Regions from separate parts of the Micrococcus sp. H39-S4 genome, predicted to be linked through region 1. Evidence: predicted binding sites of a transcription regulator. Region 1 holds the regulator's gene; each other region holds the start of a gene.

Region 1 (8,317 bases):
CCTCGAGCACCTCGACGGCTTGGGCCAGGCCGGACTGGGTGCCGCGCGGCAGGTCCACCTGCGAGGTGTCGCCCGTGACGACCATGCGCGCACCGAAGCCGAGGCGGGTCAGGAACATCTTCATCTGCTCGCCGGTGGTGTTCTGGGCCTCGTCGAGGATCACGAACGCGTCGTTCAGGGTGCGGCCGCGCATGTACGCCAGCGGGGCGACCTCGATGGTCCCGGCCTCCATCAGCCGCGGGATCGACTCGGGCTCGATCATGTCGTGCAGCGCGTCGTACAGGGGGCGCAGGTACGGGTCGATCTTCTCGGAGAGCCCGCCGGGCAGGAAGCCGAGCCGTTCGCCGGCCTCGACGGCCGGGCGGGTGAGGATGATCCGGTTGACCTCCTTGGCCTGCAGCGCCTGCACCGCCTTGGCCATCGCCAGGTAGGTCTTGCCGGTGCCGGCCGGGCCGATGCCGAAGACGACGGTGGAGCGGTCGATCGCCTCCACGTAGTCCTGCTGGTGCAGGGTCTTCGCGCGGATGCGGCGGCCCCGGCCCGAGAGGATCGAGTCCAGGTGCAGCTGACCCGCGCCGCGCCCGGTGGCGGCGTCGCGGACGTGGTGGACCACCTGGCCCATCACCTCGGGGGTGACGGCCTGGTCGCGGCGGGCGATCGAGCGCAGGTCCTCGACGACGCGCCGCACCGTGGCCACCTCGGCCACCGGCCCGGCCAGGTCCAGCCGCTGGTCGCGGACCGTGACGTCCACGGTGGGGAACACGCCGCCGAGGATCCGCAGCAGGGCGTCCTGCGGTCCGAGCGTGCGGACCATGAGGTCGGCGGACTCGAACGCCACCCCCTCGTGCGCGGTGGCGGGCGGGGTCGGGGTCGTGGGGGGCACGGTCACGATGGGGCGGATCACCTCGGGGTCGCGGGGGCGGGACATCCCGACCAGTCTAGGCGTCGGCGCGCCGTCCTGCCGGGGCTCACCAGCGGCCGAGCCGGTGCTGGAGCACGGCGAGGGCGGCGGGGCCGGCCGTGGAGGCGCGCAGCACGTGCGGGCCGAGCCGCACCGGCACGGCCCCCGCGGCCACGCAGGCCTCGAGCTCGGCCGGGCCGATCCCGCCCTCGGGGCCCACGACGACGGCGATCTCGACGGCCGCGGAGAGTCGCTCCGCCGGCACCGCGGACACCCCGTGCTCCGCGTCCTCGTGCAGCACGAGGACGAGCCGGCCGCCGTCGTCGTCCCAGGCCAGCCCGGCGACCGCCGTCCCGGAGACGTGGTCCCGGACCGCGGGCACCCGGGCGCGACGCGCCTGCTTGGCGGCCGCGCGGGCCGTGTCCGCCCACTTCTGGCGGGCCTTGGCGGCCTTGGGGCCCTTCCAGCGGACGATCGAGCGCTCCGCCTCCCAGGGCACCACGGCGTCCACGCCGAGCTCGACGGCGGCCTGGACCGCCATGAGGTCCCGGTCGCCCTTGGCGAGGGCCTGGACGAGCACGAGCGCCGGGGTGGGCGCCGGCTCCTCCGCCACCGCGTCCAGCCGCACGGACACCGCGTCCGGGGCGGCCGCGAGCACGGTGCCGTGGCCGAGCGTGCCCGACCCGTCGGCCAGGAGCACGGCCTCCCCGGGGGCCAGGCGCATGGCCGCGGCGGCGTGCCGGGCCTCGGCGCCGTCGAAGACGACCTCCGCGCCCGCGCTCGCGCCGGCCAGGGCGCCCGGCTCGAGGTGGAACAGGGGGGCGGTCACAGGTTCCTCAGGTTCTCCCGCAGCCGGGCGAACATGCCCTTGGCCTGGGGTGCGCCGTGCACGACCTCCTCGCCGCGCACCTCGGCCAGGCGCTCCAGGAGCTGGCGCTGCTCGTCGTCCAGGTCGGTGGGCGTGGTGACCACCACGTCCACCTTGAGGTCGCCACGGCCCTGCCCGCGCAGGCGACCGACGCCCAGGCCGTGGAGGACCTCGACGTGGCCGGACTGCACGCCCGGGTCCAGGCTGAGGGACTGCTTGCCGTCCAGGGTGTCCAGCGTGACGGTGGTGCCCAGGGCCGCGGCGGCCATGGGGACGGTCACGGTGGTGGCCAGGTGGTCGCCCTCGCGGCGGAAGGTCTCGTCCGGGCGGACCGCGATCTCCACGTAGAGGTCGCCGTTCGGGCCGCCGCCCGGGCCGGCCTCGCCGCGGCCGGCGAGGTGGATGCGGGTGCCGTCGTCCACGCCCGCGGGGATGCGCAGGGTCAGCGGCGTCCGGGTGCGGACGCGGCCCTGCCCGTCGCACTCGTGGCAGGGCGTCGGGATGACGGTGCCGAACCCCTGGCAGGCGGGGCAGGCCTCGGTGGCCATGACGGTGCCCAGCAGCGACCGCACGGGGCGCTGGATCATGCCGTGGCCGTGGCAGGTCTGGCAGGTCTCCGGCTGGGTGCCGGGCTCGCAGCACGAGCCCTCACACCGATCGCAGCGCACGGCCGTGTCCAACTCGATCGTCTGCTCGCCGCCGAAGACGGCGTCGCGCAGGTCGATCCGCGCGGTCACGAGGGCGTCCTGGCCGCGGCGGGCGCGGCTGGCGGGGCCGCCGCGGCCGCCCTGGCCGGCGGCGTTCATGAAGGTCTCGAAGATGTCGGCGAAGCCCCCGAAGCCGCCCGCCCCGCCGAAGCCGCCCGGGAAGCCGGCCTGGCCGTTCTCATTGCCCGTCGTGTCGTAGGCCCGGCGCCGGCCCTCGTCCGAGAGCACCTCGTAGGCGTGGGAGATGCGCTTGAACTGCTCGGCCGCCTCCGGGTCGGGGTTGACGTCCGGGTGATGGGTGCGCGCGAGCTTGCGGTAGGCGCGGCGGATCTCCTCGGTGCTGGCGTCACGGCTGACGCCGAGCGTCTCGTAGTGGTCGGTCACGGTGGGGATTCCTCTCGGGGAGAGCGGGACGTGGGGCGATGCGGGACGGGGCCCGCCAGGACGCGCGGAGGCGCGTCAGGTGGTCAGGATGCGGGAGAGATAGCGGGCGATCGCCCGGACGGCGGCCATGGTGCCCGGATAGTCCATCCGGGTCGGACCGATGACACCGACCTTCGCCACGGCGCCGGGGCCGTAGGCGGCTGCGACCACCGAGGTGTCCGCGAGCGATCCGACGTTCTCGGACCCGATCCGCACGGACACCCCGTGGGCGTCCTGCTCCATCTCCGTGAGCAGGCGCAGCAGCACCACCTGCTCCTCGAGCGCCTCCAGGATCGGCCCGATGGACGCGCCGAAGTCCCCCGGGGAGCGGGCCAGGTTGGCGGTGCCGGCCAGGACGATGCGGTCCTGCCGACCGGCCTCGAGCAGGTCGTGGACGGCCGCGGCCACGAGGGCGGCGGACTGCTGGTGCTCCGGGCGGACCCGGGTGACGACGTCGTCCACCACGGTGGCCGCCTGCACCGGACCGAGCCCCAGCAGGGCGTCCAGCAGGAGGCCGCGGAGCACGGACAGCTCCGCCTCCTCGACCGGACGGTCCAGCACGGCGTGCCGCTGGTCCACCCGTCCCGTGGACAGGATGAGGACCACGAGCACGCGCGTGGGTGTGAGGGAGACCAGTTCGAGGTGGCGGATCGTGGAGCCGTCCTCGTGGGGGAACTGCGCGACGGCGACCTGCTGGGTCAGCTGGGCCAGGAGGCGCACCGTGGACTCCATCATGTGCTCGGTGTCCGTCTCCGGGTCCAGCAGGGTCCGCACGGCCCGGCGCTCGGCGGGGGACAGCGGCTTCACCTCGGAGAGGCGGTCGACGAACACGCGGTAGCCCTTGTCCGTGGGGACGCGCCCGGCGGAGGTGTGCGGGGCCACGATGAGGCCCTCCTCCTCGAGCGCAGCCATGTCGTTGCGCACGGTCGCGGAGGACACGCCCAGGGCGTGCCGTTCCACGAGCGCCTTGGAGCCCACGGGCTCGCGCAGCGCCACGTAGTCCTCCACGATCGCCTGGAGCACCTGCAGGCGGCGGGGCTGCTCCGACATCTCGGTCCTCCTCTGGTCCGTCGGGATCCGGGGCGACCCCGGAGGTGCCCCTGGCTGGCACTCCGGCGGGTCAAGTGCCAATGCTACCGTCCGACCCGGGGGACGACCCGACCGGCCCGCACGGCTTCGCTCACGGTGATCGCCCGCCCCCGTTGCTACCGTGCTCTCCCATGGACTGGAGCAGCTGGGGCCCCGCGGGCCACGACGACCTGACGCGCCGCCCCGCCCGGACCGTCCCCGATGTGCCCGCCACCCCCGGCACGGTGGTCGAGGACGTGGCCTCCGGGTTCACCGGGGCCGTGAGCGGCATCGAGCGCTCCGGCGGCGTGCACGTGGTGGTCCTGGAGGACCGCCGCGGCGTGCGCCGCGGCTTCCCCCTCGGCGGCGGCTTCTGGATCGACGGCGAGCCCGTGACCCTGGTCCCCCCGACCGCCGCGGCCCCGGCGGCGCCGGCCCGCACCGCCTCCGGCTCGCGACGGGTCGAGGGGGCGCGGGCCCGCACTGCCCGCGCCTCTCGCATCTGGGTGGAGGGCGTGCACGACGCCGAGCTGGTGGAGAAGGTGTGGGGCGAGGACCTGCGCCTCGAGGGCATCGTCGTGGAGCCCCTGCACGGCGTGGACGACCTCGCCGGGGCGATCCGTGCGTTCGCCCCCGGTCCGCGGCGCCGGCTCGGGATCCTCGTGGACCATCTCGTCACCGGGTCCAAGGAGGAGCGCCTCGCGGCCGAGGCCATGCGCGTGCCGGGGGCCGCGGGCAACGTGCTCATCCTCGGTCACCCCTACGTGGACGTCTGGCAGGTCATCAAGCCCTCCGTCTTCGGCATCCCCGCGTGGCCCGTCGTGCCGAAGGGGCAGGACTGGAAGACGGGGATCCTGCGGGGACTGGGCTGGCCGCACGGGAGCAAGGAGGCCACGGGGCTGGGGTGGAAGCGGCTGCTCTCCCACGTCACCACGTACGCGGACCTCGAGCCGTCCCTGCTGGGCCGCGTGGAGGAGCTCATCGACTTCCTCACCGCCGCACCCGAGCACTGATCTCGGCGCGGCCCCCGCCCGCCCGCGCTATGCTGGCCCATGCCCTGCGCCCGGTCCCCGGCGCGCGGGTCCCGCGATCCAGGAGGAGCCCCTCGTGAACACCCGCGCGCAGCCCGACGCCGGCCGCACCGGCCACGGCCCGCCCGCCTGGCTCGTCTCGGCCGGCGGCCGCGGCGCCCCGCTCACGGCGAAGCAGGACCGTGACCGCGCGGCGCTGGCCCATCTCAGTCTGGCGTTCGGCGTGCTCGGCCCGCTGGTCGTGTGGCTGCTCTATCGCGACCGCGGCCCGTTCACCTCGCAGGAGTCGCGGGAGGCCCTGAACTTCTCCGGGCCGCCCACGCTCATCACGCTCCTGTTCTTCTTCCTGTCCCTGTTGCCGGTGGTCGGCCCGATCTTCGCGATCCTCGGCGCGCTCACGTGGGCCGCCATGGCGGTCTACGGCGTGATGGGCGCCTCGCACGTGTCCAAGGGCCGTCCGTTCCGGTACCCGTTCAACCTGCGCATCCTGCGCTGACCCGGGGTCGGCCGGTCAGAAGCCGGCCAGCGCCCGGACGATCGCGTCGTTGCGCAGCCGCCCCTCGAGCGTCGGGATGATGCGCCCGTCGACGGCGGCGCGCCCGTCCAGCAGGCCCGCGGCGATGAGTTCGGCGATCGCCCCGCGGATCCGCGCGGCCTCCCCCGGCGTCTCCGAGACGAGCTCCGCGGTCGGGAGCCCGCCCACCGTGCGCACCGCGAGCATGATGCGCTCGAGGCGCCGCGCGTCGGCGTCGGGCCGCTCGCGGCCGACGGCGGGGGTGACCCCCGTGGCCAGCCGCTGCGCGTAGGCGGCGGGGTGCTTGGCGTTCCAGAACCGGACGCCGGCGAGGTGCGAGTGCGCGCCCGGGCCGATCCCCCACCAGTCCTGGTCCTCCCAGTACGCCACGTTGTGCCGCGCGCGGTGGACCCCGGACCCCCGCGGATCCCGCGCCCAGTTGGACACCTCGTACCAGCGGTAGCCGGCGGCGCTGAGCAGCTCCTCGGCGAGCAGGTACTTGTCCGCCTGGTCGTCGGGGTCCACGTCCGCCACCTCGCCGCGGGCCACCTGGGCCCCGAGCTTGGTGCCCTCCTCCACGATCAGCGAGTACGCGCTCACGTGGTCCGGGGCCAGGACGACTGCGGCCTCGAGCGTGGCCCGCCAGTCGGCGAGGGACTCCCCCGCGGTCCCGTAGATCAGGTCCAGGGACACCTCCAGGCCGGCCTCGCGGGCCGCGGCGACGGCGGCGGGGACGGACTCGGGCCGATGGGTGCGCTCGAGCGTGGCGAGCACGTGCGGCATCGCGGACTGCATGCCCAGGGAGAGGCGGGTGAAGCCGCCGGCCGCGAGCTGGCGGGCGTACTCCGGGGTGATCGTGTCCGGGTTGGCCTCGGTGGTCACCTCCGCGCCGGGCGCGATCCCGAACCGGTCCACCGCCGCCTGGAGGATGCGCACGAGGTCCGCGGCCGGCAGGAGCGTGGGCGTGCCGCCGCCGAAGAACACCGTGTGCAGCGGGCGGGCGGGCACGTCCGAGGACGCGAGCACGTCCGCGGCGAAGTCCAGCTCCGCGACCGCCGACTCCCAGTAGTCGCCGCGACCCGCGCCGGGGCCAAAGTCGACGGCCGTGTACGTGTTGAAGTCGCAGTAGCCGCAGCGCACCGTGCAGAACGGCACGTGGACGTACAGGCTGAAGGTGCGCGCCGCGCCGTCGCGGGCGGCCGCGCGCACCCGCTGCCCGACGTCGGCCGGCAGCCGGCCGTCGTCGGGGACGGGCTCGCCGAGGGGCAGGGCGGGCACTTACTTCTTCGCGGCCTGGTCGGCGCCGGCGCCGTCCGAGGATAGGGCGGCGATGAAGGCCTCCTGCGGGACCTCGACCCGGCCGACCATCTTCATGCGCTTCTTGCCCTCCTTCTGCTTCTCGAGCAGCTTGCGCTTGCGGGAGATGTCTCCGCCGTAGCACTTGGAGAGCACGTCCTTGCGGATCGCGCGGATGTTCTCGCGGGCGATGATGCGCGAGCCGATGGCGGCCTGGATCGGCACCTCGTACTGCTGGCGCGGGATCAGCTCCTTGAGCTTGCCCGTCATCATCACGCCGTACGCGTAGGCGTTGTCCCTGTGGGTGATGGAGGAGAACGCGTCCACCTGTTCGCCCTGGAGCAGGATGTCCACCTTGACGAGGTCGGCGACCTGGTCGCCGTCGGCCTTCCAGTCCAGCGAGGCGTACCCCTTGGTGCGGGACTTGAGCTGGTCGAAGAAGTCGAACACGATCTCGGCCAGGGGGATCCAGTAGCGGATCTCCACGCGTTCCTCGGAGAGGTAGTCCATGCCCTTGAGGTTGCCGCGCTTGGCCTGGCACAGCTCCATGACGGCGCCGATGAACTCCGCCGGCACGATGATCGTGGCCGAGGCCATGGGCTCGCGCACCTCGAGGATCTTGCCCTCGGGGAACTCGGAGGGGTTGGTCACGGTGACGACCTCACGGTCCTCCCGGGTGACCTCGTAGACCACGTTGGGCGCGGTGGAGATGAGATCGAGGTCGAACTCGCGCTCGAGGCGCTCGCGCACGATCTCCAGATGCAGCAGACCGAGGAAGCCGACGCGGAAGCCGAAGCCCAGCGCGACCGAGGTCTCCGGCTCGTAGACGAGCGCGGCGTCGTTGAGCTTGAGCTTGTCCAGGGCGTCACGCAGCACGGGATAGTCCGAGCCGTCGATGGGATACAGGCCCGAGAACACCATGGGCTTGGGGTCCTCGTAGCCACCCAGGGACTGCTCCGCCGGGTGGGCGTGGTTGGTGACCGTGTCGCCCACCTTGGACTGACGCACGTCCTTCACGCCGGTGATGAGGTAGCCCACCTCGCCCGCGGCCAGACCGTTCGTGGGCACGGGCTCCGGGGAGGAGACGCCGATCTCGAGGAGCTCGTAGGTGGTGCCCGTGGACATCATGCGGACCTTCTCCCGCGGGGAGAGCCGGCCGTCCACGACGCGCACGTACGTGACGACGCCCCGGTAGGTGTCGTACACGGAGTCGAAGATCATCGCGCGGGCCGGGGCGTCCGCGTCCCCCTCCGGGCCGGGGATGGCGCGGACCACGCGGTCCAGCAGGTCCTCGACGCCGACGCCCGTCTTGCCGGAGACGCGCAGCACGTCCTCGGGCTCGCAGCCGATCAGGGAGGCCAGCTCGGCCGCGTAGCGGTCCGGATCCGCGGCGGGCAGGTCGATCTTGTTGAGCACGGGGATGATCTCCAGCTCGTGCTCCATGGCGAGGTAGAGGTTCGCCAGGGTCTGGGCCTCGATGCCCTGGGCGGCGTCCACCAGCAGGATCGC
Region 2 (11,423 bases), on a different contig from region 1:
ACCATCCCCAACCATGCGTGGGTGGCCAGCATCCAGAACCATGATCAGGTGGGCAACCGCGCCGGCGGCGACCGCACAGCGGCCGTCCTGTCCGAGGGCGCGCTCGCGGCCGAGGCCGCCCTGCTGCTGACCGGCCCGCACGTGCCGATGCTCTTCATGGGGGAGGAGTTCGCGGCCTCGACGCCGTGGCCGTTCTTCACCTCGTTCCGCGAGCCCGAGCTCGGGGACGCCGTCCGGCAGGGACGTCGCCGCGAGTTCGCCGCCCACGGCTGGGACCCGGCCGACGTCCCCGACCCGCAGGACCCCGCCACGCGGGACGCGGCCGTGCTGGACTGGGCGGAGGCCGCGGGCGGCGCGGACGGCCACGGTCGGGGAGCGCGCGTGCTCGCCGCCTACCGCACCCTGATCGGCCTGCGCCGCACGCTGCCCCAGCTCACCGACCCCCGCCGCGACCGCGTCCGGGCCGAGGTGGACGCGGCCCGGCGCCACGTGCGCCTCACCCGCGCCGGCGAGGACGCCGACGTCGTCCTGCTCGTCGCCCTCGGCGCGGAGCCGCTGCCCGTGCCCGCGGACCTGACGCGGGCCGAGCTCCTCGCCGGCCACGGCGACGACGGCCCGCTCGGCCCCGGCACGGTGCCGGCGGCGGTCCCGGCCCCCGGCTTCCTGCTCCTGCGCCGCTGAGCCGCGTCCGGGCTCAGTCCGCGTCCGCGGGCGGGACGGCGCGCAGCATGGTGGTCGTGGGGTGCAGTGCCACCGCGTCCTCGTCGCGGCGGGCCCGCAGCACCGTGTCCACGTAGGAGTCCACCGCCTCCTGCAGGGGCACGGCCTGGCCGCGGGCCTCGGAGAGGTACCAGCGGTGCTCGAGGAGCTGGTGCATCACCTCGGCGGGCTCGAGCTTGGCTCGCAGCTCAAGGGGCACCGAGCGGACCACGGGGTCGAACACCTCCACCACCCAGCGGTGCGCCGCAGCCTCGATGTCCATGTACGGGTCCCACTCCCGGCGGGCGGCCTCGATGTCCACGAGCAGCCGGCGGGCCTGGTTCTCCTGGACCTCGAGTCCCGTGAGGCGGGTCAGCCGACGGCGGTGGTAACCCGCGTGGATCTCGACGGGCCGGGCGATCATCATCCCGGGAGCGTCGGCGGCGCGCAGTGAGTACTCGGCCAGCTCGAACCCGAGCTCCTGCAGGCGGCGGACGCGGCGGTCCAGGCGCCACGGCTCGGCGCGGGGGAACAGCAGAGGCTCGGTCAGCTCGTCCCACAGCCGTCGGTAGGACGCCACGAGCAGGTCCGGCGTGGTGACGGGGTCCACCTCCGGGTCCAGCAGCCCGCTGGCCTGCAGGTCCAGCAGCTCACCGCCCACGTTCACGGCGGCCACGTCCAGGTCGTGCTCGCGCTGGCCGTTGGACAGCCGCTCCCGCAGCTCGCCGGTCTCGGCGTCCACCAGGTGAGCGGCGAACCCGCCCGCGTCCCGCCGGAACAGGACGTTGGACAGGGAGACGTCACCCCAGAAGAACCCCTCGAGGTGCAGTTCCACGAGCAGCGTCGCCAGTGCGTCCATGAGGCGCACGAGGGTGCGGCGCTCGAGGCGCTCCGAGAACACGGCGCGGTACGGCAGGGAGAAGCGCAGGTGCCTGGTCACGAGGGCGGCGGGCAGGGGCGTGCCGTCGTCCTCCGTGCGTCCGGTGACCACGGCCACCGGCACCACCGACGGCGCCGGGCTCCGCTCGAGCCGGCGCAGCAGCCGGTACTCGTGGAACGCGAGCTCTTCGGTGGTCTCCTTCACCGCCACGATGCCCCCGCCCATCCGGGCGAAGCGCACCACGTGACGGGAGATGCCGCGTGGCAGGGCCGCCAGCACCTCACGCGGCCACGTCTCGAGGGGGAGCGCCCAGGGCAGGGCGAGCAGAGACGTCGCCGGGTCCTCGGTCGCGTCCCCCGACGGGGCGCCCGTGATGGTCAGTCGATCGACGGGGGAGGGGGTCTCGACGGTGTCCATGGTCACGATCCTTCCAGACAGGGCCGCTATGCTCGCCTGGCGCGGCGCGCCCGCTGCCCGCCGGCTCCGGTGCTCGACCCGGACCGACTGCCCCACGAGGAGGACCCTTGGCCCGGAACACGTCAGGCTCGCACACCTCGGCGACGGACGCTCGTGCGCGTGCCCGCCAGATCCAGGAGGAGCAGCGCAGGAAGGACAGCCGCCGCCGCACCGGCGTCATCTGGGGCTCGGTCCTCGCGGCGGTGCTCGTGATCGGCCTCGTCGTCGCGTTCGTGCTCAACCGCAACGGCGACGACGCCGCGGCCGCCGGCCCCATCCCCGCCGTGGCGAACGAGCAGGGCGGCATCGAGTTGACCTCGGCCACGGCCCTGGCGGAGGGCGCGGGAGAACGCGAGGTCGACCCCTCGAAGATCGAGGTGCCGAAGCAGGCCGCGAGCTCTCAGCCCGAGACCCTGCCGAACACCGAGCCCCGGGCGGACGGCGAGCCGACGCGGATCGTGCTCTACGCGGACTTCAACTGCGTGCACTGCGCGGACTTCGAGTCCACCAACGGGGACCAGATCGAGCAGTGGCTCGAGCAGGGCGAGGTTACGGTCGAGTACCGGATGGTGGACTACCTGAGCGCCCCGAACAACCAGAACTACTCGGCCCGCGCCGCCAACGCCGCGTACTGCGTGGCGGACCAGAAGCCCGAGGCCTACAACGGCTTCGTGGCCGCCCTGTTCGCCACCTACGACGAGCACCAGGGCAAGGGCCTGGACAACGCGGCGATCACGCAGCTCGCGCAGGAGCACGGCGCGGACATCGCCTCCTGCGTCGAGGACGGCACGTTCCGCTCCGCGGTCGAGCACACCACCCGCCAGGCGCGCGTCGCCGGCGTGGCCGGCACCCCCACCGTGTTCGTGGACGGGAAGAACTGGGCCCTCGACGGCGAGGACAAGACCTTCACCGATTGGGCGGGCGCCAAGATCGCCGGCTGACCCGGCTGACCCGGCTGACCCGTCGCCGAGGTCCGCGGGGCGTCCCCACGCAGGGGGCGCCCCGCGCCGTCCGCCCGGGCCTTGTACGCTGGAAGGGCCGGCCGCGGCGCCCCGGGCGCCGGCCGCAGGCCTCCTTAGCTCAGCTGGCCAGAGCAGCTGCCTTGTAAACAGCAGGTCGCCGGTTCGAATCCGGCAGGGGGCTCCACCCCACCGCGGGCCCGACGGCGCCGCGCACCTCCGCCGGGAGGGCGCGGCGCCGTCGTCGTGTCCGGCGCGGGCCGAAGCTGGGGCGCCGCTGTGCGGGTCTGCGGCCATCCGCCAGGTACGGCTGGCGGATCCGCCAGAGATGCCTCGACCATCCGCCAGACTTCGGCCCGCGGCCTCGTCGTGACGGAATCGTGACCTTACCGTGATCTCAGTCACCCCGGCCCGAGCCCCTCGGGCACCCGCACCCGGTGGCCCCGAACTCCCAGGAGATCCCGTGCAGTCCTCCACACCCCGCAGCACCCGCCGCCGCATCGGCGCCCTCGTGGCCGGCGCCGTCCTCGCCGGCGGGACCTTGACCTCGTCCCCCGCGCTCGCGGCCCCCTCCGGCGGCGCCCCCGCCGCACCGGCAGCCAGCCCGACCGCCGCCTCGCCCCTGGCGGCGGCGCAGGTGGAGGACCCGAACGCCGACGGCTACGACTCCTTCATCGTCACCTACAAGGAGACCGCCGCCAACGCCCACGCGAAGGGCCGAGCCAACGCCTGGGGCAAGGCCGCGAAGGAGGCCGGCGTCTCCGTGAAGGAGCTGCGTGAGACCGCGCTCGGCTCCCGCGTGGTCAAGGCGGACCGCAAGCTGGATCAGGCCGAGTCCGCGAAGTTCATGGCCGACCTGAAGGCCTCCGGGGCGGTCGAGGCCGTGGAGCCGGACGCCATCCTCACCGCCACCGGCCTGAGCCCCGTGGACGCCCTCTACTCGCAGCAGTGGGGCTTCACCGGCACCCACGGCATGCGGGTCCCGGGGGCGTGGGACCGCACGACGGGCTCCGGTGCGACCGTGGCCGTCATCGACACCGGCATCACCTCCCACCCGGATCTCGACCGCAACGTGGTGCCCGGCTACGACTTCATCTCCAACAGCGCGGCGGCACGTGACGGCGGCGGCCGCGACTCCAATCCGCGCGACGAGGGCGACTGGTACGCCGCCGGCGAGTGCGGCACCGCCGGTGCCTCCGACTCCTCGTGGCACGGCACCCACGTGGCGGGCACCGTCGCGGCCGTGGCCGACTCCCGGGGCGTCGTCGGCGTGGCCCCGAACGCGAAGATCCAGCCCATCCGCGTGCTCGGCAAGTGCGGCGGTTCGCTGTCCGACATCGCCGACGCGGTCGTGTGGGCCGCCGGCGGCACCGTGGCGGGCGTGCCGGCCAACCCGAACCCGGCGGACGTCATCAACATGTCCCTCGGCGGCTCCGGCACGTGCGGCACCACCTACCAGAACGCGATCAACGCGGCCGTCTCCCGCGGCGTGCCCGTCGTCGTGGCGGCGGGCAACGAGAACCAGCCCGCCGCCAACGTGCGCCCGGCCAACTGCCGGAACACCATCGTGGTGGCCGCCTCCACCTCGCAGGGCGCCCGCGCCTCGTTCTCGAACTACGGCTCCGCCGTGGACGTGACCGCCCCGGGCGCGAACATCATCTCGACCGTGAACAACGGCGCCACCACCCCGACGACGGCCGGCCACGCCGCCTACAACGGCACCTCGATGGCCACCCCGCACGTCGCGGGCCTGGCCGCCCTGCTGCTGGCCGAGCGGCCGAGCCTCACCCCGGCCCAGGTCGAGTCCACCCTCAGGTCCACGGCCCGGTCCATGCCCGTGTCCTGCTCCGCGGGCTGCGGCGCCGGCCTGGCGGACGCCGCCAGGGCGGTCTCCTCCCTCGGTGGCAGCTCCTGACCGGAGCCCGCCCCGGGCGCCGGGACCTCGTTGGTCGCCCAGGGCGGTTTCGAGCCCGGCGCCACGCTGACCGACGCCTGACGTGCTCGTCGGCTCTCGATGGCCGCTCCGCCGTGCGCGGGGTGGCCGTCGCCCGGGTGGACAGGCGGCGCCGCCTGAGGTATCGTTTTTCGAGTTGTCACCCCCATGGGGCGACGCCCGGATCTTTAGCTCAGTTGGTTAGAGCGTTCGCTTCACACGCGAGAGGTCGCTGGTTCGAGTCCAGTAAGATCCACCGCAGCAGGGCCCTCCTCCGGGAGGGCCCTTTCGCGTCCCCGGGCCGCGGTGCCGACGGCCCCGGCGGGGGAGGTGCCGGCGTGGTTGGATGGACGCGTCGGCGGGGCTCGGCCCACCGCCGTGGCGCGTCCAGCGCCCGCACACGGAAGGAGAGGGTGAGCCGCATGGAGCAGGAGGGCACCCAGGAGCCGGCGCGGTTCGACCCCCGCATCGCGGAGCCCCCGGCCGTCCCCACGCTCATCCCCGTGCTGCGCCCGGCCGGCGCCGAGGATGCCGCGGCTGCCGGCGACCTCGCACTCGACCCGGAGGACCCCGGCCTGCTCGACCTTGACCCGGCGGAGTCCGCCCACCCGGCCGCGGTCGCCGTCGAGCCGACGGAGCCGCTGCCGCCCGTGGTCCGCCCCGCCGCCGCCGATCCGGTCCCGGAGCCGGAGCCGGAGCCGGAGGAGCCGGCAGAGCCGGAGGCGGAGACGCTGCCGGAACCGGCCGCGGACGCGCCCCTGACCGAGCCGCCGCTGTCCGAGCAGGTGCCCACCTCCGTCCTGGCGCCCGCGGAGGCCGACGGCGCCCTGCCCGCCCCGGAGATGATCCCCGAGCCGGACGTCACCGTCCCGGACCCGGTGGTCCCCGTGGGCCCGGCCGAGAAGCGCGGGCGTCGGCGCGGCCGGCGCTCCCGCGAGGTCTTCGTCGAGAACCTGCCGACGCAGGCGCTCGTGCTGGCCGACCGCCTTCACTCCTCGCCGTACGGGCGCCGCATGCGCTCCACGCTGCAGCAGCGCCGCGCGGAGGCGCAGGCCCTTGAGGCCCGCACGACCCTGGACTTCGCGCTCAAGCTGGGCGAGACGATGTTCAGCTTCGGCGCGGCCTCGCTGGACGTGGAGACCTCGATCATCGTGGCCACGCAGGCCTACGGGATCCTCGAGACCGAGGTGGACCTGACCAACCAGTCCATCTCCCTGAACTACGCGCCCGACTCCTCACGCGGCGAGGCCCCGTTCACCCTCCAGCGGGTGGTCCGCTCGTCCTCGGTGAACTTCGAGGGGCTCGTGGCCGTCCACCGGCTCGTCGAGGAGATCGCCGCGGGCGAGGTGGACCGGGCCGAGGCCCAGCGCCGGCTCGTGGAGATCCGGCATCAGCCCAAGCCGTTCCCCGCCGTCTTCGAGGTCCTCTTCTCCGGCGTGTTCGTGGCCTGCTTCGTGCCGTTCATCGGCGGGACCTGGACGGGCGCGGCCCTGGGCATGGTCTCCACCTGGCTGGTCTTCTGGCTCAAGGTCCAGGCGGACAAGGCGCGCTTCCCGGAGATCTTCTCCACGATGTTCGGGGCGATCACGGCCACGGTGATCGCGCTGATGGCCCACGCCCTCGACCTGCCGGTCAACCCGGCGCTGGTGATCGCCGGCGGCATCATGATGCTCCTGCCCACGGCGAGGTTCGTCACCGCGGTGCAGGACGCCATCCACGGCTTCCCGGTGACCGCCGCGGGCCGCTTCCTCTCCGCGCTGCTCGTGTTCGCCGGCGTGATGGCCGGGATCATGATCGCCGTGGGCATCGGGGATCTCGTGGGATTCGAACAGCTGGACCTGGCCGAGGCGGGGACGCTGAGCTATCCGCCGCTGCTGCTGCTGGGCCTCGTGATGGCCGCGGGCATGGCGGACGCGGTGGTGGAGCAGTCGCGGTGGCCCCAGATCCTGGCCTGCGGTCTCGTGTCCGGGGCCGGCTTCGGCGCGTACCTGGCAGCGCAGCAGATCGGGGTCAGCGACCGGCTGGTGCCCGCGGTCGCCGCGGCGGCGGTCGGGTTCCTCGGCCGCCTGGTGGCCCAGCGGCTCGCGGCCCCGGCGCTCGTGATCGTCCTGCCGTCCATGCTGTTCCTGCTTCCCGGACTCACCATGTTCCGGTCCGTCTACGGGTTCACCGTGGAGACCGGGGCCACGCTGCTGGGCGTCGAGGGACTCTTCAACGCCGCGGTCATCGTCGTGGCGATCGCGGCCGGCGTCGCCTTCGGCAACACCCTGGCCAAGCCGATCACCGACCGGATGGGCACGCTGCTGCCCACCGAGCTCGTGATGCACCAGCGCGGCTGACCGGCGGCCCGGCTCAGTCGGGCAGGCGCCAGTCCACCGGCTCCGCGCCGGCCGCCTCGAGGAGCCGGTTCACCCGGCTGAACGGCCGGGAGCCGAAGAACCCGCGGTGGGCGCTCAGGGGCGAGGGATGCGGGGACTCCACGACGCCGGCCCCCGCCGCCGTCAGCAGCGGCGCCATGCGCCGCGCGTCGGCTCCCCACAGCAGCCCCACGAGCGGGGTGCCGCGCGCGCAGAGGGCCCGCACCGCGGCCTCCGTGATCTGCTCCCAGCCGAGGCCGCGGTGGCTGCCGGGTGCGCCGGCCCGCACGCTGAGGGCGCGGTTCAGCAGCAGCACGCCCTGGTCCGTCCACGCGGAGAGGTCGCCGTGGGCAGGCGGGGCGATGCCGAGGTCGTCGTGCAGCTCCCGGTGGATGTTGGCCAGGGAGCGGGGCAGCGGCCGCACGTGGCGGTCCACCGCGAAGCTCAGGCCGATCGGATGGCCCGGCGTCGGGTAGGGGTCCTGGCCCAGCACGAGGACGCGGACGTCCGCGAACGGCTGACGGAACGCCCGCAGGATGTGCTCCGGCGCCGGCAGTACCTGCTCTCCGGCCGCCCGGCGGGCCCGCAGCCGCTCGCCGACCTGCTCGAACGCGGCGGCCTGCGGGGCGAGGGCCGCCTCCCAGCCCGGATCCAGGGGCGCGATGAACTCCATGCCCCGAGGGTAGACCGGGTGGGTACAGTGGCCGCCATGTCCCACCCCACGCCCGTCTCGCCCGATCCGGCCCCGGACGAGGGTGCCGACGCGCGGCCACGGCGGGACGAGCTGACGGACCTGGAGCGTGCGGTCCTGGACCTGGAGGCCGCCACCTGGCGGTACGGCGGGGCCAAGGACCACGCCGTCCGAGAGCGTCTGGGGCTGTCTCCGACCGCCTATTATCAGGTGTTGAACGGATTGCTGGACCGTGAGGCCGCCCTGGCCTACCGACCCCTGCTGGTCACGCGGCTGCTGCGCAAGCGCGGCACCCGCAGCCGGGCCCGGAGGGGACCCGCGGATCCGGCGCCGTCCACGCCCGCTTCCCGCCAGGAGAACTGACCCATGGCCTACCAGCCCGACCGCTTCGACGAGGTCCCCGAGTACACGGACCAGCGCGGCGCGCACCGCGAGTCCTTCGCCGCTGCCGGCGCGACCGCCGCGGGCGGGGGTCGCCGCCTGAGCCCGCTGCTCTGGGTGGCCGGCCTCGTCCTGCTCGCCGGCCTGTTCGTGGGCGTCGTCCTGCCGTGGCTCACCGGCGACCGCTCCGAGCCCGTCGCCGCCGAGAGCTCGACGACGGCCCCGGCGGTCGAGCCGTCGCCGTCGCCGTCGACGTCGTCCGAGTCCTCCTCGGCGTCCTCCGCGTCGGCGTCGACTGCATCCGCGACCGAGTCCGCCACCCCGTCCGAGGACACGGCGGAGGCGTCCCGTTCCGCGGCCGCGGCCGAGTCCTCGCGGGCGGCGCAGGAGGCGGCCGCCGCCGAGGCCGCCGAGTCCTCCCGAGCCGCCGCCGAGGCCGCCGAGGCCGCCGAGTCGTCCCGTGCCGCCGCCGCGGCACAGGCGGCGGAGGCCTCGCGTTCCGAGGCCGCCGCGCAGTCCGCAGAGGCGTCTCGGTCGGCGGCGGCCGCCCAGGCGGCGGAGTCCTCGCGCGCCGCCGCGTCCCGTTCGGCCGCCCAGGCGGCGGAGTCCTCGCGCGCCGCCGCGTCCCGTTCGGCCGCCCAGGCGGCGGAGTCCTCGCGCGCCGCCGCGTCCCGTTCGGCCGCCGCGGCGGACGCCTCGCGCTCGCAGTCCGCGGCCGCGTCGAGCTCTCGTGCGGCCGCGCAGTCCGCGGCCGTGCGCGGCACCCACGTCACCGTGTACAACGCGACCCGTACCCAGGGCCTCGCCGCCTCCTACGCGCAGCGGCTCACGAGCGCCGGCTACACCTCGGTGGACGCGAAGAACTGGAGCGGCTACGGCATCCAGTCCTCCACCGTCCTGTACAACGGCTCGGCCAACAAGGCCGCCGCCGAGGCGGTCGGCAAGGAGCTCGGCTTCCCGGTCATGCAGACCCCGAACCTGCAGGTGAACGGCGTCGCGGTGGTCGTCACCGGCTGACCCGCCCGCCGTGCGGCCGTGCCGGACGCGCACCCTTCCCGGCCCCCCGGCGGGGCGCCTCCCGAGGCGTTCTGCCGGGGGCCGTCCGCCGTCCGCGGAAGAGCGGGCTCCCGCACCGCGGACCCTTTGCACTCTCCCGGTGCGAGTGCTCATAATGGGGTTAGCACTCCGAAGGCGCGACTGCCAGCCGTACCCCGGTCGGTCCGGCGCCGTGGAGGAGGACCTGTCCACCGATGAGGCCCCCAGGGGCCGTCCGTCGCGGGCATCGGCGCGGGTCAGCCACCAGAAGTAGGAAGCCGACGTCCAGAAAGGACCTGCACATGGCCAAGACCATCGCATTCGACGAAGAGGCCCGCCGCGGCCTGGAGAAGGGCCTGAACACCCTGGCCGACGCCGTGAAGGTGACCCTCGGCCCCCGCGGCCGCAACGTGGTGCTGGAGAAGAAGTGGGGCGCCCCCACCATCACCAACGACGGCGTCTCCATCGCCAAGGAGATCGAGCTCGAGGACCCGTACGAGAAGATCGGCGCGGAGCTCGTCAAGGAGGTCGCCAAGAAGACCGACGACGTCGCCGGCGACGGCACCACCACCGCCACCGTGCTGGCCCAGGCGCTGGTCCGCGAGGGCCTGCGCAACGTGGCCGCGGGCGCCGACCCGCTGTCCCTGAAGCGCGGCATCGAGAAGGCCGTGGAGGCCGTCACCTCTGAGCTGCTCTCCGCCTCCCGCGAGATCGAGACCAAGGACCAGATCGCGGCCACCGCCTCGATCTCCGCCGCGGACAAGCAGATCGGCTCCCTCATCGCCGAGGCCCTGGACAAGGTCGGCAAGGAGGGCGTCATCACCGTCGAGGAGTCCAACACCTTCGGCCTCGAGCTCGAGCTCACCGAGGGCATGCGCTTCGACAAGGGCTACATCTCCGGTTACTTCGTGACCGACGCGGACCGCCAGGAGGCCGTCCTCGAGGATCCCTACATCCTCATCGTCAACTCGAAGATCTCCTCCGTGAAGGACATGGTGGCGATCCTCGAGAAGGTCATGCAGTCGGGCAAGCCGCTGCTGATCATCGCCGAGGACGTCGAGGGCGAGGCCCTGGCCACCCTCGTGGTCAACAAGATCCGCGGCACCTTCAAGTCCGTGGCCGTGAAGGCCCCGGGCTTCGGTGACCGCCGCAAGGCCATGCTCGCCGACATCGCCATCCTCACCGGCGGCCAGGTCATCTCCTCCGAGGTGGGCCTGTCCCTGGAGAACGCCACCCTCGACCTGCTGGGCTCCGCCCGCAAGGTGGTCATCACCAAGGACGAGACCACCATCGTGGAGGGTGGCGGCGACGCCGAGCAGATCGCCGGCCGCGTGGCACAGATCCGCTCCGAGATCGAGAACACCGACTCGGACTACGACCGCGAGAAGCTGCAGGAGCGCCTCGCCAAGCTGGCCGGCGGCGTGGCCGTCATCAAGGCCGGCGCGGCCACCGAGGTGGAGCTCAAGGAGCGCAAGCACCGCATCGAGGACGCCGTGCGCAACGCCAAGGCCGCGGTGGAGGAGGGCATCGTCGCCGGCGGCGGCGTGGCCCTGATCCAGGCCGGCGCCAAGGCGTTCGGCGGCCTGCAGCTCGAGGGCGACGAGGCCACCGGCGCGAACATCGTCAAGGTCGCCATCGAGGCCCCGCTGAAGCAGATCGCCTTCAACGCGGGCCTGGAGCCCGGCGTCGTGGCGGACAAGGTCAAGACCCTCGACGACGGCCACGGCCTGAACGCCGCCACCGGCGAGTACGAGGACCTGCTGGCCGCCGGCATCAACGACCCGGTGAAGGTGACCCGCTCGGCCCTGCAGAACGCCGCGTCCATCGCGGGCCTGTTCCTGACCACCGAGGCCGTCGTCGCGGACAAGCCCGAGAAGGCCGCCGCCGGCGCCGAGGGCATGGACCCGATGGGCGGCATGGGCGGCATGATGTGATCAGCCGCTGAGCCGGCCCGACCCGTTCGGACGCCCAGCCTGCGAGGCCCGTCTCCCCGTCCGGGGAGGCGGGCCTCGCCGCGTTCCGGGCCAGCACC
Region 3 (11,423 bases), on a different contig from region 1:
CGAGCGCGAGCTCCCACTCGATTCCGAGAGTGGACTGCGCGGAGTCGGCGAAGGGCAGAGTCATGCCGCCCATCCTAGAAGCCCCTGCCGGGTCTGCGCCCGGGGTCCACGCTTCGGACCTAGGGTGGGGCGCATGGCCCGCCCCCGCCCCGCCTCCCGCCCGCCGCGCCCCACGGCCGCCGCCTCGGAGGCGGACGCCACCGCCCTGGCCCCCGTCCTCGAGCCGGAGGGCCGCGCGCTCCTCGACTCCCTCGCCGGGTACCGCGAGGCCGACGCGCTCGCGGTCTCCTCCCGCCTGCGTGCGGCCGGGCATCCTCCGGAGCGCGTGGCCGCCGCGCTGACCCAGGCCGCGCTGCGGTCCCGGGCGGAGGCCCGCCTCGGGCGGCAGGCGCGCCGGATGCTGTTCACCCGCGACGGCCTGGAGCAGGCCACCCGCCCGCTGGTCGCGGGCCTGCACGCGGACCGGCTGGCGGCCGCGGGGGCCCGGTGCGTCGCCGACCTCGGCTGCGGTCTCGGCCTGGACGCGCGCGCCTTCGCCGACCGGGGCCTGGACGTCGTGGCGGTGGAGCGGGACGCCGTCGTCGCCGCGGCCGCCGAGGTGAACCTCGCCGGCCACCGCGGTGCGCGTGTGGTGCACGGCGACGCCGTGGCCTGGGCCCGCGCCCACGTGCCCGCCGAGGCGGACGCGGTGTGGCTGGACCCCGCCCGCCGTCAGGTCGGCGGGGGCGGGTCCGCGCGCGTGTTCGACCCCGAGGCGTTCTCCCCGCCCCTGAGCGTCGTGACGGACATCGCCGCGACGGGCGTGCCGGTCGGGGTCAAGCTCGGCCCGGGGCTCCCGCACGAGGCCGTGCCGGAGGGCGCCGAGGCCGAGTGGGTGAGCGTCGACGGCGACGTCGTGGAGGCCGCCCTGTGGTTCAACGCGGCGGCCCGCCCCGGGGTGCGGCGGGCGGCGCGCGTCATGACCGTCCGGGGCGGGAAGACGACGACGGCGCAGCTCGTCTCCGGCGCGGACTTCGGCGACTCGCCCGAGGTCGAGGCCGTGGGGGAGGAGGGCATGGCGGGGCTCGTCGGCGCGGTCCTGCACGAGCCGGACGGCGCCGTCATCCGGGCCGGACTCGTGACGGACCTGGCCGCGTCCTGGCCCGTGCCGACGCGGCAGCTGGACCCCCACCTGGCCTACCTCGTCGCGCCCGAGCCGGTGCGGGACGGCCTGGCCCGCGCCCATCGGATCGAGGCGGTGCACGGCTTCCACCTGGCCTCCCTGCGGCGCTGGGCGAAGGAGACCGGGGTGGGCCGGCTGGACGTGAAGAAGCGGGGCATCCGCGAGACGCCCGAGGAGGTGCGTCGCGCCGTCCTCGGCGGGGCGAAGCCGGGCCGGCGTGGCGGGGCCGGACGGCACGCCACCCTCGTGCTGGCGCGCGTGGGTCGGTCGCGGTTCGCCCTCGAGGTGACGCCGTTGGACTGACGGGGCTCGAGGCCGGGGGCCCCGGGCGGCGGGAGCCGTCGAACCCCCGTTGGGGGATTACGGCACCCTCGTGTACGGTATTCGACTGAGGCAAGGCTCACCTCTACGGGAGCGCGCCCACCACCCCGACTGCTCATCCCGGGGCAGCCCCGCCGCCCAGAAGGAGAACCATGCCGCGTTCCGCCCGCGCCCCCCGCCTCGCCCGTCTCGCCCTGACCTCGGTGGCGGCCCTCGCCCTCGTCGGCTGCTCCGCCGGCGGCGCGGCCACGGGCTCGTCCTCCGCGAGCGCCTCCGGCGAGTCCTCGGCCTCCGCGAGCGCCGCCGGCGGCTCCTCGGCCGCCTCGGGCGGCATCGCGACCGGGGTCACCGTCACCGACATGTCCGGCGCCGAGGTCACCCTGCCGGAGGAGGTCGACTCCGTCATCGCCACGGACAACCGCACCTTCCGCACGCTGGACGACTGGGGCGTCGAGCTGTCGGCCGCGCCGAAGCAGATCATGTACAAGGGCGAGGGCGGGCCCTCCTACCTCCAGGACGACTCGGTCGCCGACATCGGCAACCACCGGGAGCCGGACATGGAGCTGTTCGTCACCGCCGAGCCGGACGTCGTGTTCAACGGCCAGCGGTTCAACGAGCGCAAGGCCGAGATCGACGAGCTGACCGGCGACGCCGCCGTCGTGGACACGGACTTCGACGTCACGCAGACCCCCATGGACGAGGGCCTGAAGGAGCTGACCACCCTGCTGGGCGAGGCCACCGGCCACGAGGCCGATGCCGAGAAGCTCATCGCCGACTTCGACGCCGCCACCCAGCGCGCCAAGGACGCCTACGACCCCGAGCAGACCGTCATGGGCCTCATCGCCTCGGGCGGAGAGCTGTCGTACGTCGCGCCCAGCACCGGTCGCGCCATCGGCCCGTTCTTCGACATGCTGGAGCTGACCCCGGCCCTCGAGCAGTCGGGCACCGACAACCACCAGGGCGACGACATCTCCGTCGAGGCCATCGCGAAGTCGAACCCGGACTGGCTGATCGTCATGGACCGCGACGCCGCCATCGGCGAGGAGAACGCCACCGCCGCCGAGCTGATCGAGCGCTCCGAGGCCCTCCAGGACGTGACCGCGGTGAAGGAGGGCAACATCGTGTACCTGCCCGCCGACTTCTACGTCGCCGAGGACATCCAGAACCACACCACCGTCATGGAGGACCTCGCGAAGGCCTTCGAAGGCGCGCAGTGACTCTCGACGTGCGTCACCACGTCGCCGACGCCCCGCCCCGGCTCGAGGAGCCGGGGCGGGGCGACCGCGTGTGCTGGGTCCCGCCCGCCGTCCTGCGGCCCGAGCGCACCCGCTGGCAGCGCACCTGGCCGCTGCTGGTCGGCGTCGTGGTGACCGCGGCCCTCGTCGTGGTCTCGCTGTTCGTGGGCGTGTACGACGTCGGCGCGGAGGGCGGACGCGAGATGTTCGCCATCACGCGCGTGCCGCGCACGGTCGCCCTCGTGCTGGCCGGCGCCTCGATGGCGATGTGCGGGCTGATCATGCAGCTCATGACGCAGAACCGCTTCGTGGAGCCCAGCACCACGGGCACCACCGAGTGGGCCGGCCTCGGCCTGCTGGTGACCATGGTGCTCGTGCCGGGTGCGGGCCTGGTGACCCGGATGGTCGGGGCCATCCTCTTCGCCTTCGTCGGCACCCTCGTCTTCTTCCTCTTCCTGCGGCGGGTGCGCCTGCAGTCCTCCCTCATCGTGCCGATCGTGGGCATCATGCTCGGCGCCGTCGTGGGCGCCGCGTCGACGTTCCTCGCCCTCCAGACGGACATGCTGCAGCAGGTGGGCGCGTGGTTCGCGGGCTCGTTCACCTCCGTGGTCCGCGGCCGGTATGAGCTGCTCTTCCTCGTGCTGATCGTGTGCGTGGCGGTCTTCGTCATCGCGGACCGCTTCACCGTGGCCGGCCTCGGCAAGGACGTCGCCACGAACGTCGGCCTCAACTACGGCGCCGTGATCCTCACCGGCGTGGCCATGGTGGCCGTGGCCACCGGCGTGGTCACCGTGGTGATCGGGGCCCTCCCGTTCCTGGGGCTCGTGGTCCCCAACCTCGTGTCCATGGTGCGCGGCGACAACCTGCGGACGAACCTGCCCTGGGTGGTCATGGTCGGCGTGTGGATCGTGATCGTCTGCGACCTGATCGGGCGCACCGTGATCGCCCCGTTCGAGGTGCCCATCTCGCTGATCCTGGGCCTCGTGGGCGCGATCGTGTTCCTCGCCCTGCTGCTGAGGCAGGCCAAGCATGGCTGAGCCGCTCGCGACCGCCCCGGGTCGCATCCCCGCCCCGCCCGGTGGCGCCACCGCGGCCGGGCCCGTCGAGGCCGACGCCCCGCGCCGGTCCGGCGCGTTCGTCACCGCCGCCGACCGCCGGAGGTATGCGGTCGTCGTCGCCGTGCTGGCCGCCGTCGCCGTGCTCTCCACCGCCGGGATCCTGCTGTGGGGCAACGAGGCCGAACCCGGTTCGCGCGCGTTCTGGATGATCGCGCGGATGCGCGTGGAGTCCCTGGGCGTGATCGGCATCGTGGCGCTGTGCCACTCCTTCGCGACCGTCACCTTCCACACGGTGACGGGCAACCGCATCATCACGCCCTCGATCATGGGGTTCGAGGCGCTCTACACGGCCGTGTCGACCGTCGCCGTGTACGTGCTGGGAGCCGCCGGCGTCGCGGTGCTGACCGGGGTGGGGCCGTTCCTCGCCCAGGCCGCGCTCATGGTGGCGCTGGCGACGGCCCTGTACTCGTGGCTGCTCTCCCGGCCCTACGGCAGCGTCCATCTGATGCTGCTCGTGGGCGTGGTGCTGGGCGGCGGGCTGGCCGCGCTGAGCACGTTCATGCAGCGACTGCTGGACCCGAACTCGTTCGACCTGCTGAGCGCGCGGCTCTTCGGCAACATCTCCAACGCCCGGACCGAGTACGTGGCGATCGCCGCGCCCATCGCCGTCGTCGTGTGCGCGCTGCTGTGGCTGCGCTCCCGCCGCCTGAACACGGTGGCGCTCGGCGCCGACGCCGCGACCAACCTGGGCCTGCACCACCGGCGCGAGCTCATGGTGACGCTGCTGCTGGTCTCCGTGCTGATGGCCATGACCACCGCGCTCGTGGGCCCGATGACGTTCCTCGGCTTCCTCGTGGCGACGCTGGCGTACAGCCTCGTCGACACCCACGACCACCGGTTCATCCTCCCGGTGGCGGCGCTGGCCGGGTACGCGGTGCTCACGAGCGCCTACTTCGTGCTGCGGCACGTGTTCTACGCGGGGGGTGCGGTCACGGTGGTCATCGAGCTGATCGGCGGCATCACCTTCCTGGTCGTCGTGATGAGAAAGGGACGTCTGTGATCGAGCTGCGCGGCGTGGTGAAGCGCCACAGCGATGAGGTGTGCATCGGACCCGTGGACCTGGACATCCAGGCCGGGGGAGTGACCGCGCTCGTGGGGCCCAACGGGGCGGGCAAGTCCACGCTGCTGACGATGATCGGCCGGCTGCAGGACGCCGACGCCGGGACGATCGCCGTGGGCGGGCACGACATCACCACGACGCCGTCCCGGAAGATCGCGCAGACCCTGTCCATCCTGCGGCAGGAGAACCACTTCGTGACGCGGCTGACCGTGCGGCAGCTCGTGGGGTTCGGGCGCTACCCGTACACGCGCGGGCGGCTGACCCTGGAGGACGAGCGGCACGTGTCCGACGCGATCGACTTCCTCAACCTCGGCCCGTTCGAGAACCGGTACCTCGACCAGCTCTCGGGCGGCCAGCGGCAGCGCGCGTACGTGGCGATGGTGTTGGCGCAGAACACCGAGTACGTGCTGCTGGACGAGCCGCTGAACAACCTGGACATGCAGCACTCGGTGCAGATGATGCAGCAGCTGCGCCGGGCCGCCGACGAGCTGGGCCGGACCGTGGTGATCGTGCTGCACGACATCAACTTCGCCGCCCACTACGCCGACCGGATCGTGGCCATGGGCGACGGTCAGGTGGTGGAGACCGGCACCCCGGCCGAGATCCTGCGCCCTGAGGTGCTGGAGCGGATCTTCAAGACCCCCTGCAGCGTGGTGGACGGACCGCACGGGCCGCTGGCCGTGTACTACTGAGCGGGGCGACGGTGAGGTCGGCCCGGGTCGGTCCGGGCGGGGGTCGGGTGCCCGGCCGACGCGAGCGTTCCGTGGGCAGAACCCGCCGGGTCTCGCCTTCCGGGGGCAGGACCCGCGTGTTTCCAGGTTCCGTGGGCAGAAGCACCCTCGCTTCTGCCCACGGAACCCCTGCGCATGGACGGCAGGGCCATACGCGACGACGACGTCAGGCATCCCAGCCGTTCGAGACCTGTGCCCGTCGTCTGAGGACGGCCTCGATCACCCGCGCGTATCCCTCGCCGACGTCCCGGCTCGTGACGTGCAGGGTCATCTGCCCACGCTCCGCGTAGTACTGGTCTCGCCGGGCGTCCCGGGCGTGTTGCTCGGCACTCCGGTGCACCTCGCCGTCGTACTGGAGGACGAGCCGGCAGTCCTCGAACCACAGATCGGCCTCGGGGGCGTCCCGCCGCCCGGGGTCGAACACGTGCTGCAGCGTCGGCTCGCCCAGCCCCGCCTCGACGAGCGCCAGCCTCAACCGGGTCTCCTGCGGCGAGTCGGCACCCACCCGTACGCGCTCGAGCGCCGCCGTCGCCCGCGGTCTTCCGACGAACCGCCCGAGCGGCCGCATCGCCTCGTGCAGCGCGGTGACCGTGGTGATGGGAGGCCGCCGGCCGCGCGGGGACCAGGGGTGACGGACCAGGTGGTCACCCGCCGACACGAGGGATGCCTCGTCCCAGGGGTGGCCGATCGAGCACAGATCGAGCCAGGTCCGTTCCGGCGTCGTCACCCGTAGCCCGAGCACGGAGGTGACGTGGCCGGCGGGCAGGGGTCTGCGGTGCTCCATGACGCCGGGGATCCGCGCCCGTGCGGTGCCGCGGTGCAACGTGATCTCGACGGCGGCGCGTCGCGTGGCCCCGCCCGGGGGAAGCGGGAGGCCGTGGAGGTGCGCCGCCGTCTCGTGGGAGAGAACGGCGTCGGGACGGGACCGCAGGAGGGCGGTCAGCAGGTCGAGGCCGACCCCGTGGTGCGGCGGCGGGAGCCCGGCAGACTCCCAGGTGCGCAGCGGCATGTCACGGCGACGGTGGATGCCGCGGGCGAGGCGGAGGACGTCGGACCGCCGCACCCGGCTGGGCGGCAGACCGCGTTCGAGCACGTCGCGGGTGGTGAAGACGGGGACGAGGGGGAGATCGGGGGCGAAGGACATGGGTCGACCTTGACGCGGTCGGCCTGACGACGGCCGGGCGGGCCGCGTGTCTGTGCACACCGGCGCAGGGTGGGCCGGCTGTGCAGGACTCGGCGGCGGCCGGTTGTCCCGCCGGGACGACGTCGTCATGGCTCGGTGGGCAGAACTGCGCGGAGTTCCGCCCACGCAACATCCGTGGGCAGAAGAGAGGGCGCTTCTGCCCACGGAGACCGAAAACCTGCGGATGCTGCCCACGCGACGGGCGGGGGTGCGGTTTCTGCCCACGGAGGGTGGCGAGGGGGGAGGGTGGGGAGTGGGGGAGGGACAGGTTGCGGGCCGCAGTCGTGACCACTCCGCGTGCTCTTGGGCTCGGAACCCGCCCCGCCCGCCGCCCCACGGCATCCCACCGCACCGCGCCCCGCGCCCTCCGCCCACGGCGGACGGCGGGGACACGGCTGGCACTCATGTTGAAGGAGTGCCAGAACCCGGAGTAGAGTGGGCACTGGCACTCGGGGGTACCGGGTGCCAATGCCCGAGGTGGACCGTCCGGCACCGCGACGACGGAGGGTCTGACGCCCGTGGCGCACCCGCAGACCACAGCATCAGCGGTCCGGCGAGCCCGCCGGAGCCGCACGTCGACGAAGAAGGAGTGTGCAGCATGTCTGTCTCCATCAAGCCCCTTGAGGATCGCATCGTTGTCCGCCCCCTGGAGGCCGAGCAGACCACCGCGTCGGGCCTCGTGATCCCGGACACCGCCAAGGAGAAGCCGCAGGAGGGCCAGGTCGTGGCCGTGGGCCCGGGCCGGGTCGCCGAGAACGGCAACCGCGTGCCGGTCGACGTCGCCGAGGGTGACGTGGTGCTGTACTCCAAGTACGGCGGCACCGAGGTCAAGGTCGGCGGCGAGGAGTACCTGGTGCTCTCCGCCCGCGACGTGCTGGCCGTCGTCACCAAGTGACCCCGCCGCGACGGGCCCGGTGAGCGGCGCGCACCGCACCGGTGCGCGCGCCCCGGGCCCCTCGCGTCCCCGCACCCCCTGACTCCCTGAACGAAAGGAGCGTCCGTCATGGCCAAGCAGCTGGCTTTCAACGACGACGCACGCCGCGCCCTCCAGGCCGGCATCGACAAGCTCGCCGACACCGTCAAGGTCACCCTCGGCCCCAAGGGTCGCAACGTGGTGCTCGACAAGGCGTGGGGCGCCCCCACCATCACCAACGACGGCGTCACGATCGCCCGTGAGGTGGAGCTGGAGGACCCGTACGAGAACATGGGCGCCCAGCTCGCCAAGGAGGTCGCCACCAAGACCAACGACATCGCGGGCGACGGCACCACCACCGCCACCGTGCTGGCCCAGGCCCTCGTGAACGAGGGTATGCGCCAGGTCGCCGCCGGCGCCGCGCCGGGCGAGGTCAAGAAGGGCATCGAGGTGGCCGTGGCCGCCGTCGAGCGGCGCCTGCAGGAGAACGCCCGCCCGGTCGAGGGCCAGGAGGTGGCCCACGTGGCCGCCATCTCGGCCCAGAACGACGAGGTCGGCGAGCTGCTGGCCCGCGCGTTCGACACGGTCGGCACCGACGGCGTCATCACCATCGAGGAGTCCTCCACGACCTCCACCGAGCTGGACGTCACCGAGGGCATGCAGTTCGACAAGGGCTTCCTGTCCCCGTACATGGTCACCGACGCCGAGCGTCAGGAGGCCGTGCTCGAGGACGCCTACGTCCTGATCAACTCGGGCAAGATCTCCAACGTGCAGGAGCTGCTGCCACTGCTGGAGAAGGTCCTGCAGGCCAACAAGCCGCTGTTCGTGATCGCCGAGGACGTCGAGGGCGAGGCCCTGTCCACCCTCGTGGTCAACAAGATCCGCGGCACCCTGAACGTCGTGGCCGTCAAGGCCCCGGGCTTCGGCGACCGCCGCAAGGCCATGATGCAGGACATCGCGATCCTCACCGGCGCCCAGGTCGTCTCCCCGGACCTCGGCATGAAGCTCGAGCAGGCCGACCTGGACGTGCTCGGCTCCGCCCGCCGCATCACCGTCACCAAGGACGAGACCACCATCGTCGACGGCGGCGGTGCGGCCGAGGACGTCGAGGCCCGGGTCGCCCAGATCAAGGCCGAGGCCGCCGCGACCGACTCCGACTGGGACCGCGAGAAGCTCCAGGAGCGCCTCGCCAAGCTCTCCGGCGGCATCGGCGTGATCCGCGTGGGCGCCGCCACCGAGGTGGAGCTCAAGGAGCGCAAGCACCGCATCGAGGACGCCGTGTCCTCGACCCGCGCCGCCCTCGAGGAGGGCATCGTGGCCGGCGGCGGCACCGCGCTCATCAACGCGCTGACCGCGCTCGACACCGACGCCGACGTCCAGGCCCTGACCGGCGACGCCGCCGTGGGCGTGGACATCGTCCGCAAGGCCCTGAAGCAGCCGCTGCGCTGGATCGCCCAGAACGCGGGCGAGGACGGCTACGTGGTGGTCTCCAAGGTCGCCGAGCTGGAGCCGAACCACGGCTTCAACGCGAAGACCGGCGTCTACGGCGACCTGATCGCCGACGGCGTGATCGACCCGGTCAAGGTGACCCGCTCCGCGCTGGCCAACGCCGCCTCCATCGCGGCCCTCGTGCTGACCACCGAAACCCTCGTGGCGGACAAGCCCGCCGAGGAGGACGAGGCCGACCACCAGCATTGACCCCTGAGTCGGCCCTGACGCGGCCGGTCGACGACGACGGCCCCTCGCCCGCCCGGGTGAGGGGCCGTCGTCGTGCGGGCGGGAGACGACCGCCGTCCGGGGCGCCCCCTAGGGTGTGCCCATGGACACACCCACGCCGCCCCGTCCCACCGGGTCCCACCCGACCCGGACCCCGGCCCGGCCACGGCTGCGCCGCTTCGTCCGGGAGTTCTCCTATCCGCACGGCATCCACCCGGCCCTCGTGCCGGGCGTGTCCGTGGAGGACCGCCGGGTGCGCTACGGCGTGGACCGGGCGATCCTCACCGTCGTCGGCCTGCTGGTGGTCGGCTTCGTGGTGTGGGGCGTGCTGCAGCCGGACGCCGTCCTGGCCGTCTCGAGCGCGGCCCTCGACTGGGTGATGCTCCACGCCGGCTGGCTGTTCGCCCTGCTGGCCATCGGGATGGTGTGGTGTTCCTGCTGGCCCTGGCGTTCTCCCGGTACGGCGAGATCCCGCTGGGCCTGGACGGGGAGAAGCCGGAGTACTCCACGGCGAGCTGGTCGGCCATGCTCTTCGCGGCCGGCATCGGCATCGGCATCATCTTCTTCGGCCCGTACGAGCCGCTGACCTACTACCTGGCCCCGCGCCCGGGGGCGTATGAGGCGGGGAGCGAGGAGGCGGTGACGGGCGCGCTGGCCCAGGACGCGCTGCACTGGGGCGTGAACGCGTGGGCGATCTACGCGATCGTCGGCCTGTCGGTCGGCTACGTGTCCTACCGCCGGGGTCGGGTGCCGCTGATGAGCTCGATCATCGCGCCGCTGTTCGGCGACTCCCAGCGCAGCGACTCGGTCGGCGCGCGCCTGATCGACGGGCTCGCGATCATCGCCACCCTGTTCGGCACGGCGGCCTCGCTGGGCATCGGCGCCCTGCAGATCGGCCGCGGCGTGCAGATCGTCTCGGGCTGGTCCGCGCCGGGGAACACGGTGGCGCTGGGGATCATCGTGGTGCTCACGATCGGCACCATCTTCTCGGCGGTGTCCGGTGTGGCCCGCGGCATCCGGTGGCTGTCCAACATCAACATGCTGCTCGCCCTCGGCCTGGCGCTGTTCTTCTTCGTCGTCGGCCCGACGGCGTTCCTGCTGAACATCGTGCCCGGCGTCCTGATGGACTACGTCTCCTCCGCCCCGGACGCCCTCGGCGCCTCGATGGCCGAGGGGGAGGACATGCAGGAGTTCCTCTCCAGCTGGACGATCTTCTACTGGGCGTGGTGGGTCAGCTGGGCCCCGTTCGTGGGCGTGTTCATGGCGAAGATCTCGAAGGGCCGGACCATCCGCCAGTACGTCCTCGGCGCCCTGTTCATCCCGGCCGCGGTGATCGTCGGCGCGTTCACGATCATCGGCGGCACCACCATCTGGCCGCAGCGGACGCAGGGCTCCGTGGCGCCGGACGGCACGGCCGCGTCGCTGCCCGCGCCGGCGGAGATCTTCTGGGTGGTCCTGGACCAGCTGCCCGGCGGCGGGCTGGTGGCCCCGGTCGTGATCGTCATGCTGGCGGTCTTCTTCATCACGACGGCGGACTCCGCCTCGATCGTGAACTCGCAGCTCTCGCAGCGCGGCGCCCCGGCCCCGCGCCGCACGATCACGGTGTTCTGGGCACTGTGCATGGCGGGCATCGCCGTCGTGATGCTGCTGACCGGCGGCGACACCGCGCTCACCGGCCTGCAGAACCTCATCACCATCACGGCGCTGCCGTTCACCGTGGTGCTCGTCCTCATGGCGGTCGCGCTCCAGCGCGAACTGGCCAACGACCCCTTCGCGATCCGTGACCGGTACCAGCGGGCCGCCGTCGAGAAGGCGACGGTGCGGGGCCTGGTGGAGTACGGGGACGACTTCGCGTTCACGGTGGAGCGCACCCCGCCGGGCAGCTGGTACGCGGCCGGCGAGGGATTCGACTCCACCGCCGCGGAGATCACCGACTGGTACCGCCGCACGGACGAGGACGGGAACCCCGTGGACTACGACTACG

Evidence for each region. The regulator HrcA, encoded in region 1, represses chaperone genes, less so after heat shock. The targets are predictions, from matches to a motif close to TTNGCACTCGNNNNNNNCGAGTGCNAA.
Region 2: the regulator HrcA is predicted to act here: its motif matches at 9,534-9,560, upstream of groL (chaperonin GroEL).
Region 3: the regulator HrcA is predicted to act here: its motif matches at 7,206-7,232, upstream of groES (co-chaperone GroES).

What each region holds. Positions count from the first base shown of each region.
Region 1 is NZ_JAPVLT010000005.1:198,069-206,385, reverse strand. Features, by position in the region: gene O3T09_RS07165 (PhoH family protein) at 1-928, opposite strand, end outside; gene O3T09_RS07160 (16S rRNA (uracil(1498)-N(3))-methyltransferase) at 969-1,730, opposite strand; gene dnaJ (molecular chaperone DnaJ) at 1,727-2,860, opposite strand; gene hrcA (heat-inducible transcriptional repressor HrcA) at 2,936-3,949, opposite strand; gene O3T09_RS07145 (DUF3097 family protein) at 4,120-4,980, shown strand; gene O3T09_RS07140 (DUF4870 domain-containing protein) at 5,075-5,494, shown strand; gene hemW (radical SAM family heme chaperone HemW) at 5,510-6,790, opposite strand; gene lepA (translation elongation factor 4) at 6,791-8,317, opposite strand, start outside.
Region 2 is NZ_JAPVLT010000004.1:10,675-22,097, forward strand. Features, by position in the region: gene treZ (malto-oligosyltrehalose trehalohydrolase) at 1-681, shown strand, start outside; gene O3T09_RS05135 (DUF4032 domain-containing protein) at 695-1,996, opposite strand; gene O3T09_RS05140 (DsbA family protein) at 2,104-2,976, shown strand; tRNA gene O3T09_RS05145 (tRNA-Thr) at 3,105-3,181, shown strand; gene O3T09_RS05150 (S8 family peptidase) at 3,458-4,909, shown strand; tRNA gene O3T09_RS05155 (tRNA-Val) at 5,110-5,183, shown strand; gene O3T09_RS05160 (threonine/serine ThrE exporter family protein) at 5,350-7,266, shown strand; gene O3T09_RS05165 (uracil-DNA glycosylase) at 7,280-7,957, opposite strand; gene O3T09_RS05170 (DUF3263 domain-containing protein) at 7,994-8,338, shown strand; gene O3T09_RS05175 (LytR C-terminal domain-containing protein) at 8,342-9,373, shown strand; gene groL (chaperonin GroEL) at 9,694-11,325, shown strand.
Region 3 is NZ_JAPVLT010000006.1:155,960-167,382, reverse strand. Features, by position in the region: gene O3T09_RS08000 (glutamate--cysteine ligase) at 1-64, opposite strand, end outside; gene O3T09_RS07995 (THUMP-like domain-containing protein) at 134-1,465, shown strand; gene O3T09_RS07990 (siderophore ABC transporter substrate-binding protein) at 1,636-2,700, shown strand; gene O3T09_RS07985 (ABC transporter permease) at 2,697-3,755, shown strand; gene O3T09_RS07980 (iron chelate uptake ABC transporter family permease subunit) at 3,748-4,836, shown strand; gene O3T09_RS07975 (iron ABC transporter ATP-binding protein) at 4,833-5,588, shown strand; gene O3T09_RS07970 (hypothetical protein) at 5,794-6,771, opposite strand; gene groES (co-chaperone GroES) at 7,409-7,705, shown strand; gene groL (chaperonin GroEL) at 7,814-9,421, shown strand; gene O3T09_RS07955 (BCCT family transporter) at 9,869-11,423, shown strand, end outside.